DNA from 4 places in the Paenibacillus sp. NPDC058177 genome. Region 2 is predicted to be linked to each of the others. Evidence: riboswitches for the same ligand, from Rfam matches in the RefSeq annotation. Region 2 holds a riboswitch; each other region holds the start of a gene.
The links. Region 2 has a riboswitch for cyclic di-AMP ahead of ACFVU8_RS24080 (hypothetical protein). Riboswitches for the same ligand answer to the same signal wherever they lie in the genome.
Positions count from the first base shown of each region.

Region 1: linked by a shared signal. The riboswitch ahead of ACFVU8_RS29395 (resuscitation-promoting factor) and the one ahead of ACFVU8_RS24080 (hypothetical protein) in region 2 are both predicted to bind cyclic di-AMP.
Region 3: linked by a shared signal. The riboswitch ahead of ACFVU8_RS09110 (C40 family peptidase) and the one ahead of ACFVU8_RS24080 (hypothetical protein) in region 2 are both predicted to bind cyclic di-AMP.
Region 4: linked by a shared signal. The riboswitch ahead of ACFVU8_RS04250 (APC family permease) and the one ahead of ACFVU8_RS24080 (hypothetical protein) in region 2 are both predicted to bind cyclic di-AMP.

Region 1 covers NZ_JBHVVB010000013.1:48,030-50,229, forward strand. The annotation lists gene ACFVU8_RS29395 (resuscitation-promoting factor) at 1-998, opposite strand, end outside; cyclic di-AMP (ydaO/yuaA leader) riboswitch at 1,282-1,509, opposite strand; gene ACFVU8_RS29400 (TatD family hydrolase) at 1,709-2,200, opposite strand, start outside.
Region 2 covers NZ_JBHVVB010000007.1:116,282-118,481, reverse strand. The annotation lists gene ACFVU8_RS24090 (hypothetical protein) at 1-67, opposite strand, end outside; gene ACFVU8_RS24085 (hypothetical protein) at 341-640, shown strand; cyclic di-AMP (ydaO/yuaA leader) riboswitch at 637-823, shown strand; gene ACFVU8_RS24080 (hypothetical protein) at 1,029-1,448, shown strand; gene kdpF (K(+)-transporting ATPase subunit F) at 1,574-1,651, shown strand; gene kdpA (potassium-transporting ATPase subunit KdpA) at 1,710-2,200, shown strand, end outside.
Region 3 covers NZ_JBHVVB010000001.1:1,920,349-1,922,548, forward strand. The annotation lists gene ACFVU8_RS09105 (SDR family oxidoreductase) at 17-745, shown strand; gene ACFVU8_RS09110 (C40 family peptidase) at 831-1,307, opposite strand; cyclic di-AMP (ydaO/yuaA leader) riboswitch at 1,312-1,448, opposite strand; gene ACFVU8_RS09115 (SDR family oxidoreductase) at 1,900-2,200, opposite strand, start outside.
Region 4 covers NZ_JBHVVB010000001.1:898,925-901,124, reverse strand. The annotation lists gene ACFVU8_RS04250 (APC family permease) at 1-1,129, opposite strand, end outside; cyclic di-AMP (ydaO/yuaA leader) riboswitch at 1,255-1,412, opposite strand; gene ACFVU8_RS04245 (disulfide oxidoreductase) at 1,627-2,073, opposite strand; gene ACFVU8_RS04240 (DsbA family protein) at 2,075-2,200, opposite strand, start outside.

The DNA.
Region 1 (2,200 bases), on a different contig from region 2:
CACCAACCGATAGGAATTACATTAGGGTCCACTGCAATCGTACGTCCTTCCGTTACGCGTGTGCCGGAGGCGGTACGAGTTCCAATTCCCGGTTCTTCTGAAGAATAAGCAGTCATCGAGACGTTCTTGATTAATTTCTTGTATTCAAAATTGACGCCCGATTTAGTGGCGACATTGCTGCTCTTGGCACTGGTTTTTGTTGAAATGGTAGCATTAGCTGTTTTGGAAGTTGTTGTTTGGGCCACTGTAACAGGTTTAGGGAGAGGCTTTGTGCCAACGGCGATAATCTTGTCTTTGGTCACCGTCTGAACTTCTTTCCCAACCATACGCATGGAAGCCAGTTCACCGTCTTGATAAATCTTTTCGATGTGCTGGATCATGACGCCTGGTGCGCCCGCCTGTGCCACTCTAACTGTTCCCTTGGTAAGGGAGGGGTCTGCCGTCTTGATGACTCGATATGGCAAGTTCGTTGTCCGTTGTACAGTTTGTTTGTTAATGCGGACAATCTTGATATCCATATTGGCAGAGATAGTGGTATCTAGCGAAGGGAAAATCTTATCATGGCCTTCGAGGGCAATACCCAGCTTCTTGATGGCCTGACCGATTGTTTTCTCGGTCGTATAAAAAATCTTTTTTGCACCATCCGCAGTAAGACTGAATGGCTGCGCACGGTTAATCACGACACGGTCGCCGTCTTTTATTTCATCACTAAGGCCTATAGATAGTTGATCATGCGGCTGCAGCGAAATTTGCTCTTTTGCTAGTGCATCACTGAGAATCGCTTCACGCGTTTCCAGAGACTGCGTTTTCCCGTCAATTACTAAAGTGATCTGCTTGCTGCTTTGACCGTGCACGTACAGCAGAATGATCAGCGTGATCAAAATCGATAACACGCCGGCAAGTGAAAGTACGCGAAAGTTCACTTGTTCCCACCGTAAAGCGTAAGACCTGCTGGATGATTGCGAATCATGGGATACTTCTGGTTGGAATACGCCCATTCTCTCCATCCTCCTTACATAGCCCCGTCGTCAGCTGTATACCAAGATGACTGTTATCATTCGGACGAAACTATTCGAGATTGTCACAGGACACGCTATTTGCAATACCTTTGCGTCTCCTGCTCATGGATCGCCTGCCCGGCATAGTGCTCCCCCCACATCTGTTATATAACAGTATGCAGGGTACATGCGCAATATTCAAAATAAAAGAAGCCTAAAAGAGTTCTATGAGGACTCTTTCGTGGCTTCTCCGATGTCAGAATACGCGGCTCATGCACGAGGTTTCCTCTCTTACTTTCGCTTACGGGGTTAGCTGTCGGGTTCGGACGAAAGAGAGACGCCCTATCTCGGGTCACCCGCTCACGGCGGTTGCCCTAAAATTCACCCCAAAGACCACGTGAAGAAATCAACTACTGTCTGCGGCATTCTAAGCTGTACTTGATGTGCTCTGTATACGGCAAACAATATTGGTTCCCCCGTTCTCCATACGGAGACTCAGCGAGACGATCCATGATAGCGTGGGCTGTCACTGTAACAACAGCTCACTGCACTGAAAAGATGATATCCTGTTTTGATGCATGTTGTAAAGGACGATTCAACCACGTTTACGCAAATATATGGTTAAAATATTGTAATATTCGGCTGTTTTTTTGTTAAAAAAGTTTAATACATCGGCTATACTCTATTTTTCACCGTGTTTCCTCCCGATTTCACTCAATGACAAATCGTTCCAGTGCGTTCGCATACGTAATTTCAGCCAATTCCTCCCAAGTTATCCCTTTAATTTCTGCCGCAGCTTCTGCCACCAACTTGACATGAGCGCTCTCATTTCGCTTCCCACGGAAGGGGTGTGGCGTCAGATACGGGGAGTCTGTTTCGATCAATAAACGGTCCAGCGGCGTCTGCGCCAGCACCTCTTTGGGAACCCTTGCATTCTTGAACGTTATCGGTCCTCCGAAGGATAAGTGGAATCCCAAATCCAGGCACATTTTCGCTGTTTCCCAGCTACCCGAGAAGGAATGCATTACACCGCCAACCTCGTTAGCCTTCTCCTCGCGAAGAATTCGCACTACATCCTCATGGGCCTCCCGATTATGAATACAGATTGGCATTTTCAGCTCGCGGGCTAGTCCGATCTGCTTGCGGAAGACCTCGTGCTGCACGTCCTTCGGTGAGGTATCCCAGTAATAATCGAGTCCGAT
Region 2 (2,200 bases):
TAGCCGCGGAAGCAGGGACAGCAAAGATTTCTATTCGTGTCAGCTTATGATGTTGTTCTATGTCCACTTTGAATCCTCCCCGAAGCAGTAGCCCATTTAATAACTATAGCCGCCGTCATCACAACACGATACGCCAAAGTACACCCGCGTCAGGCTCTTCGGATCCAGAAGTTCTGGATGTGTACCAAAATAATAGTTGTTCATTTCCTTTTAGCTAATGATGTGATCGTAATCCGAATCATACGCCGCACCGCTTTCTTTTGTAAAAAGAGAAAATCTTTCATAGTAACGTCTATCCGCGGAATTTCAGCAACCAAGGGAGAGAAAGGGGACTAAAAGCATGTTTATTGCCCGTTATGAGGCCTCTATCTTCCTCAAGCACCGCTTTTCATATTTACACGGAAAACGGGCGAAAACCTTGAAATTCCATCCTTTGGAGAAAAAGAATTCTGTTCTGCCTAAAATTTTCGATAATCGTGACAAAAACGTGAAAATAGGAGAAATAGAGAGATTGAACATCAAGAAAGCGCTACCTGATATGAAAAGGGTTTTCTTTATGCATTATTTTGGCATCCTTGACGTTTTACAAGAATTCCTGCGCGAGAGTATGATTACATCTGTTTCAACCACAACCGAATAGTTGATCCGCTTAATTTCCGTCAAGGAAAGCGGGGGAACCAACAATCGGCAGCCGATGTGAGAGTCGGAGCCGGTTATGGGGTGAATCCTGTATGGATGCGTCAAATGTGCATCTGTACGGGTAGGGCGACTCTCACCGCCCGAATCCGACAGCTAACCTCGTAAGCGTATGTAGAGAGGATGAGTGCAATGTGACCGTTAGCGAGCCACAGAGGTAATCCTTTGTGGTTTTTTGCTGTGCTTTTATAAGCAAAACGCTTGTAAGGCAGCGTCTGGTGACGTGACACAGCCACAGATGGCTGTGCCCGAAAATGACGATAGGTCATGATCCTTTCGGAGATTTTCGTTGCCTCCTTGTTGTTGTACTAGAGCAGGAGGAGATAAGAGATATGGCGGATCAGATAGAATATGTGCTGGTATGCGCACCGACAAAAGCCGGAGAGCATTTTATCAAGATTTTAAAATTTAGAGGCATCCCGGTAGCAGGGTTGACGAACAATCAGGAGGAGAAGGAGCGTTTAGAGGAACTGGGAGTTGAGAACACTATTCTTGTAGATACCCGTCACCAGAAAACGTGGTTTCGTCCATCTTTTCCAGTAAGCCGTGTCTATCTGTTCGAGAGCAGCTTTACGCTGTGCTGCCGTTACATCCAGATGTGCCGGGCCTGGACCACACAGCCCATCTTTGTCATCACATCCTCCTTGAATCCCAGATTGGTCTATAAAAGACTGGGTGCAAGTTATGTCATCTATTCCCATAGCGGGGATGCCGTTTTTTTGGCGGATAAATCATCCCGTGATCAGGGATAAACAAAGGGGCTGGAAACAATGCTGGACCTGTATATGATTGCTGCGCTGGCCGTTACGTACGGCTTATTCTATGGATTTGTACAATGGTGTTCGGGTGTAGTCCGGGATGCAGGGGGGCATGAGCGGTGATTGTGATTATTGCTGTGACTGTGCTGCTGTTCATCTATCTGGTCTATGCGCTGATTCACCCGGAGAAATTTTAGCTACATCTAACGCGAGGAATGGGAACAGAAATAGAAGTCTTGCTAAGGAGGGACATTCATGGGCACTCTGCAAATGGTCGTAGTTATCTTAATCCTGCTGCTTCTGGTGAAGCCAGTGGGCACCTATGTGTATCATGTATTTTCGGGTGAGCCGAATCGCACAGACCGATGGTTTGGTCGTACAGAGAATGGCATCTACCGCCTGATAGGGCTGAAGCAGCGTGAAGGGATGTCCTGGAAGAAATACGCGCTAAGCTTCATTTTAACGAATATCGTGCTGGTAGCCTTTAGTTATATCATTCTGCGAGTGCAGCGGGGACTGCCGCTTAATCCAAATGGGATTTCTGATATGGAGCAGACGCTCACGTTCAACACGGTAATCAGTTTTATGACAAATACGAATCTTCAGCATTACAGCGGAGAGACTGGTTTGTCCTATTTCTCGCAAATGGCTGTGATTACGATGATGATGTTCACCTCTGCTGCCAGCGGCTTCTCCGTGGCGATAGCGTTTGTCAGAGGAATCACCGGGCGGGAATCGTTGGGGAA
Region 3 (2,200 bases), on a different contig from region 2:
AGGAGAACAACCTATCATGTCAACTCTTACTCTACAAAATCAGCGGGTCGTTATTATAGGAGGAAGCTCCGGGATTGGATTGGCAACAGCCAAACAAGCGGTGGAACAAGGTGCATCCGTCGTTCTGGCAGGTCGGTCCTTGGACAAACTGGAACTAGCAAAGGAAAGACTGGGCGAAGACTCCGTAGAAATATATACTTTGGACAACAAGGATGAGGAACAGCTGAAATCCTTTTTCGAGCAAATTGGGCCATTCGATCATCTGTTCACGCCTGGCGCCAGCTATGTCAGAGGGCCGATTACGTCAAGTGCGGAGGTTGCCCGCAGCTGCTTTGACGCTAAATTCTGGCCGCAATACAATGCTGTAAAATATGCTGCCCCGCAGATGCGCCCCAATGGCTCGGTCGTACTGATGTCTGGTGCCTTTGGGCAAAGACCGCTCACAGATGGCGCTTCCTACGCTGCCTGCAATGGAGCCATCGAAAGTCTAGGTAAAGCGCTGGCGGTGGAGCTGGCTCCTATTCGGGTCAATGTCATTTCCCCGGGAACGATTCACACAGAATTTAACTGGGAAGGCGCCGAACAAGCGGTTCGGGACGAATCCTATAACGCCTATGCCAAAATCAACCTGCTCGGCCGGATCGGCACAGCCGCAGAAGCCGCACATACTGTTGTATACCTGATGACGAACGGATATACCACCGGCAGCACCCTGTTCCCGGACGGCGGCTATATTTTACGCTAATCTCTTAGCATACTCTAAAAACAAAAGGTGCCCCGGACAGCCAGAAAGCTGGCTAATTCGGGACACCTTCTATGTATTTTCTGAATTATTTCTGTCCAGTCATGGCCAGATAGCTTGTCTCACTCACGACACGGCGTGCGGTAACATAACGATCAGCATAATACGATTCCGACAATTTACTGATGCGAACGCCCTTGCTGCTGGAGGAATGAGCGAACTCACCATCACCGATATAAATACCTGCATGAGAAATTCCGTTACCAAGGGTATTGAAAAATACTAAATCTCCGACACGAAGATCTTCTTTAGCGACAGCTGTACCCGCTTTAGCTTGGGACTGCGAGGTGCGCGGAAGATCTCCCGCATTGAACTTGTTGAATATGTATAGAATAAATCCGGAACAGTCAAAACCCGCTGTTGTTGTGCCTCCCCATACGTAAGGAGTACCAAGGAGTTGGTTCACTTCATTGTCGATCTTAGCGTTAACGTCACTGGCAAATGCGGCTGGTGCTGCAGTTAATAGAATAGCGGCTCCAAGTACAGAAACAATAAACTTCTTCAGACCGTGATTCTCCCTTCAAATGCCTACGGAGTTAGCTGAGGGTTCGGTTAAAGGTTTCCCTATATTCCCTTGCTTTCAGGAATAATTCACCCAGATGTGGTTCCCCCGTTTTCAACGATTGAAATTCGGCAACATTGATTAATATTTTGTAACTATTTGTATAGTAGTATAGATGTCCCCCTCCTGTCAATGCCATTTGATAGATTCACAACTTTATTTGCTCTTACATTCTTTCTACATATTCATAGATTATACTGCTATTTATCGCTTATTTTTCAGGGGATCGACCCTGCTTTTTCTAGCAATTCTTCCTCTATCAGTCCCGCATGTGTACATGAATATGCAGATGAAAAACTGGTAACATTCTTGTAATCACTGCGGATATATCAGCTATTTTGTCACAACTATTTTCATTTCCAGAATCTTATAGGCAGCTATCTCTAGTGTAGGTTATATTTTCGGAATAGCAAAAAGACGCTACAAACACCAAAGAATTGGAGTAGTAGCGTCTTTTATTGGCACATATAATCAATAACAGAAAGTTAGAAATCTTAAATCGCTTTTACAGAGAGTTCGTTCTTTAAAATCGACATTACCAAGGCAGTTGCTTATCTTGGTGATAGAAACCACCTGTTGGACCATCGGCTGGCAGTGTAGCAAACTTAATACTGGTCAGACTTCCTTCTCTTTCATCCAAGGAGGCTTTCTCTCCTCCAAGTCCAGTGCGGACCCAACCCGGGTGAACGGAATTCACCTTGATCGGCGTGTCCTTCAGTTCGTGTGCTAAATGAACAGTAAAAGCATTCAAGGCTGTTTTAGAAGCATTGTATGCAAATGTCTTCATTGAATAAATTGGAGCACTAGGATCTGAATGCGCGGTCAGAGAGCCGAGA
Region 4 (2,200 bases), on a different contig from region 2:
CAGCATACAGTGGAATCAGACCTTCTGTATTCCCGTGAAATGCGGCTACCAGTAGTGCAGACATCACACCGAGGAAAATAATCCCGTTCGAGAAACCGAGCCGGTCTCCACGAACCATGAACGCATGCGGCATGTATTTGTCTTTGGCAAACATACAGGCGAGCAGCGGGAACGCTGAGTAAGCGGTATTGGCTGCCAGGAACAGAATGACAGCGGTAATCCCTTGAATGAAGAAATACAGCACGCCGCGTCCAAAGGTGGATTCAGTGATCTGGGATACGACGGTAGCTTTCTCGTCGGGCACAATGCCATACCAGTAAGCCAGGACGGTTATACCTGTGAACATAATCCCTAGAATGAGGCCCATGGCCATTAGGGTTTTTGCCGCGTTTTTCTCAGCAGGCGCTTTAAAGTTCGGAATAGCATTGGATACAGCCTCAACCCCGGTCAAAGCCGAACAGCCAGAGCTAAAGGCCTTCAGGAGCAGGAACAAGCTAACATTGGATACGGCAGTCCCGATCTCGGGAACATGGGCATGCGCACCGCCCGTAGCATATTTTATAACCCCTGAAATAATCAAGACAAAAATGGAAATAACAAACAGGTATACAGGAACAGCAATGAAAGATGCGGATTCTGTTACACCGCGTAGATTAAGTATCGTTAGGATGATAATTACGGTAACTGCAATAAGAACGGTATGACCATGCAAGCTTGGAAAAGCCGATGTGATCGCATCTGTCCCTGCTGACGCACTTACGGCAACCGTCAAAATGTAATCCACGAGCAAAGAGCCCCCAGCCAAAAGCCCGGTCGGAACGCCTAGATTGTTCTTAGCTACGATATAAGCACCGCCGCCTTGTGGATAAGCAAAGATCGTCTGCCGGTATGATAAAATCAGAATCGCCAGCAGTCCCAATACGGCAAGTGCAATTGGCAGTGAGTACCAGATCGCAGTGAACCCCGCGGCGACCAGTACAATCAGGATTTGTTCCGTTCCGTAGGCCACAGACGAGAGCGCATCTGAAGACAGAACAGCCAGTGCTTTCACCTTGGATAACTTTTCATGATCGAGTTCGTTGGATTTCATCGGACGCCCGATCAAAAGTCGTTTTACTTTGCTTACCATTGTAGAAACAGTTCCTCTCTTTGTGAGTTGAATCGGTCATACCGTGCGCCGTTTTCACGGGTGGATTTCATAAATGCAGGCACAAAAACAAGCATACGGAAATGATCCGCATGCCTGGGGCATGGTCATTATCCCACTTTTGCTTACGAGGTTAGCTGGCGGATTCGGGCTGTGGTAGCCCTACGGTTCGGCCGTATAGGCCGCTTCCGATTCACCCCTTTGGCATCGTTATGCCAAGATTGGTTCCCCCGTTTTTCCTAGGAAAATTCAGCGCATATTCAACTTCTCACAAGGTCTAATATTAGTCTACAAAGTGCATCCAGTAAAGCGGTGAAAAAAATGAAAAAAGAATGAAAAAACATTCAAAACCCGCAAATTTTATATCGGGAACTGTCCGCTCTTTCATTCTCTTCTATTATCCCTTCGGCCCGTGTTTTTATAACATTTTGACGTTATTTGTGACGAATCAGCAGGGAATATTTTTTGGTTGTACTTGCTTATGCTTCTTCTGTTTCCTGCTCCAGCGGCTTACGGCCGAACCAGAGCAAAACCGTGATCAAGGCAAAGGCGATTAGCGCCATAAAAGGAATCGTGATAAAACCAAAATAATTCAAATAATCTTTGTTGCAAGGAACTCCCACTGTGCAGGGAATAATCTTGCTAAGCGCGGGAATTTTCTGTTCTGCGTAATGATACAGTGAAATGCTTCCCCCGATAATGCTCAGTGGCAGCACATAAGGAATAATGCGCTTGTCTCCCCGGTACGTGGCAATGCCTAGCAGAAATAGCTGGGGATACATAAAAATGCGCTGGAACCAGCAGAGCTTACAGGGCTCATACTTTAGAACCTCACTTAGATAAAGGCTGCCTGCCACGGCCACTACTGACACAAACCAGGCCAGATAAAGAGCGTTACGGCGGCAAAATAGGGAGAATTTACTCATTTCACTTGGCCTCCGCCGCTTTGGCTGCAGTATTCACTTCCGCCGAAATAGCGTCAAAGTTAAACGGCTCTGCGGATTTCACGCCATTAATGAAGATGGTTGGCGTATTATTAACCCCTGCGTCAGA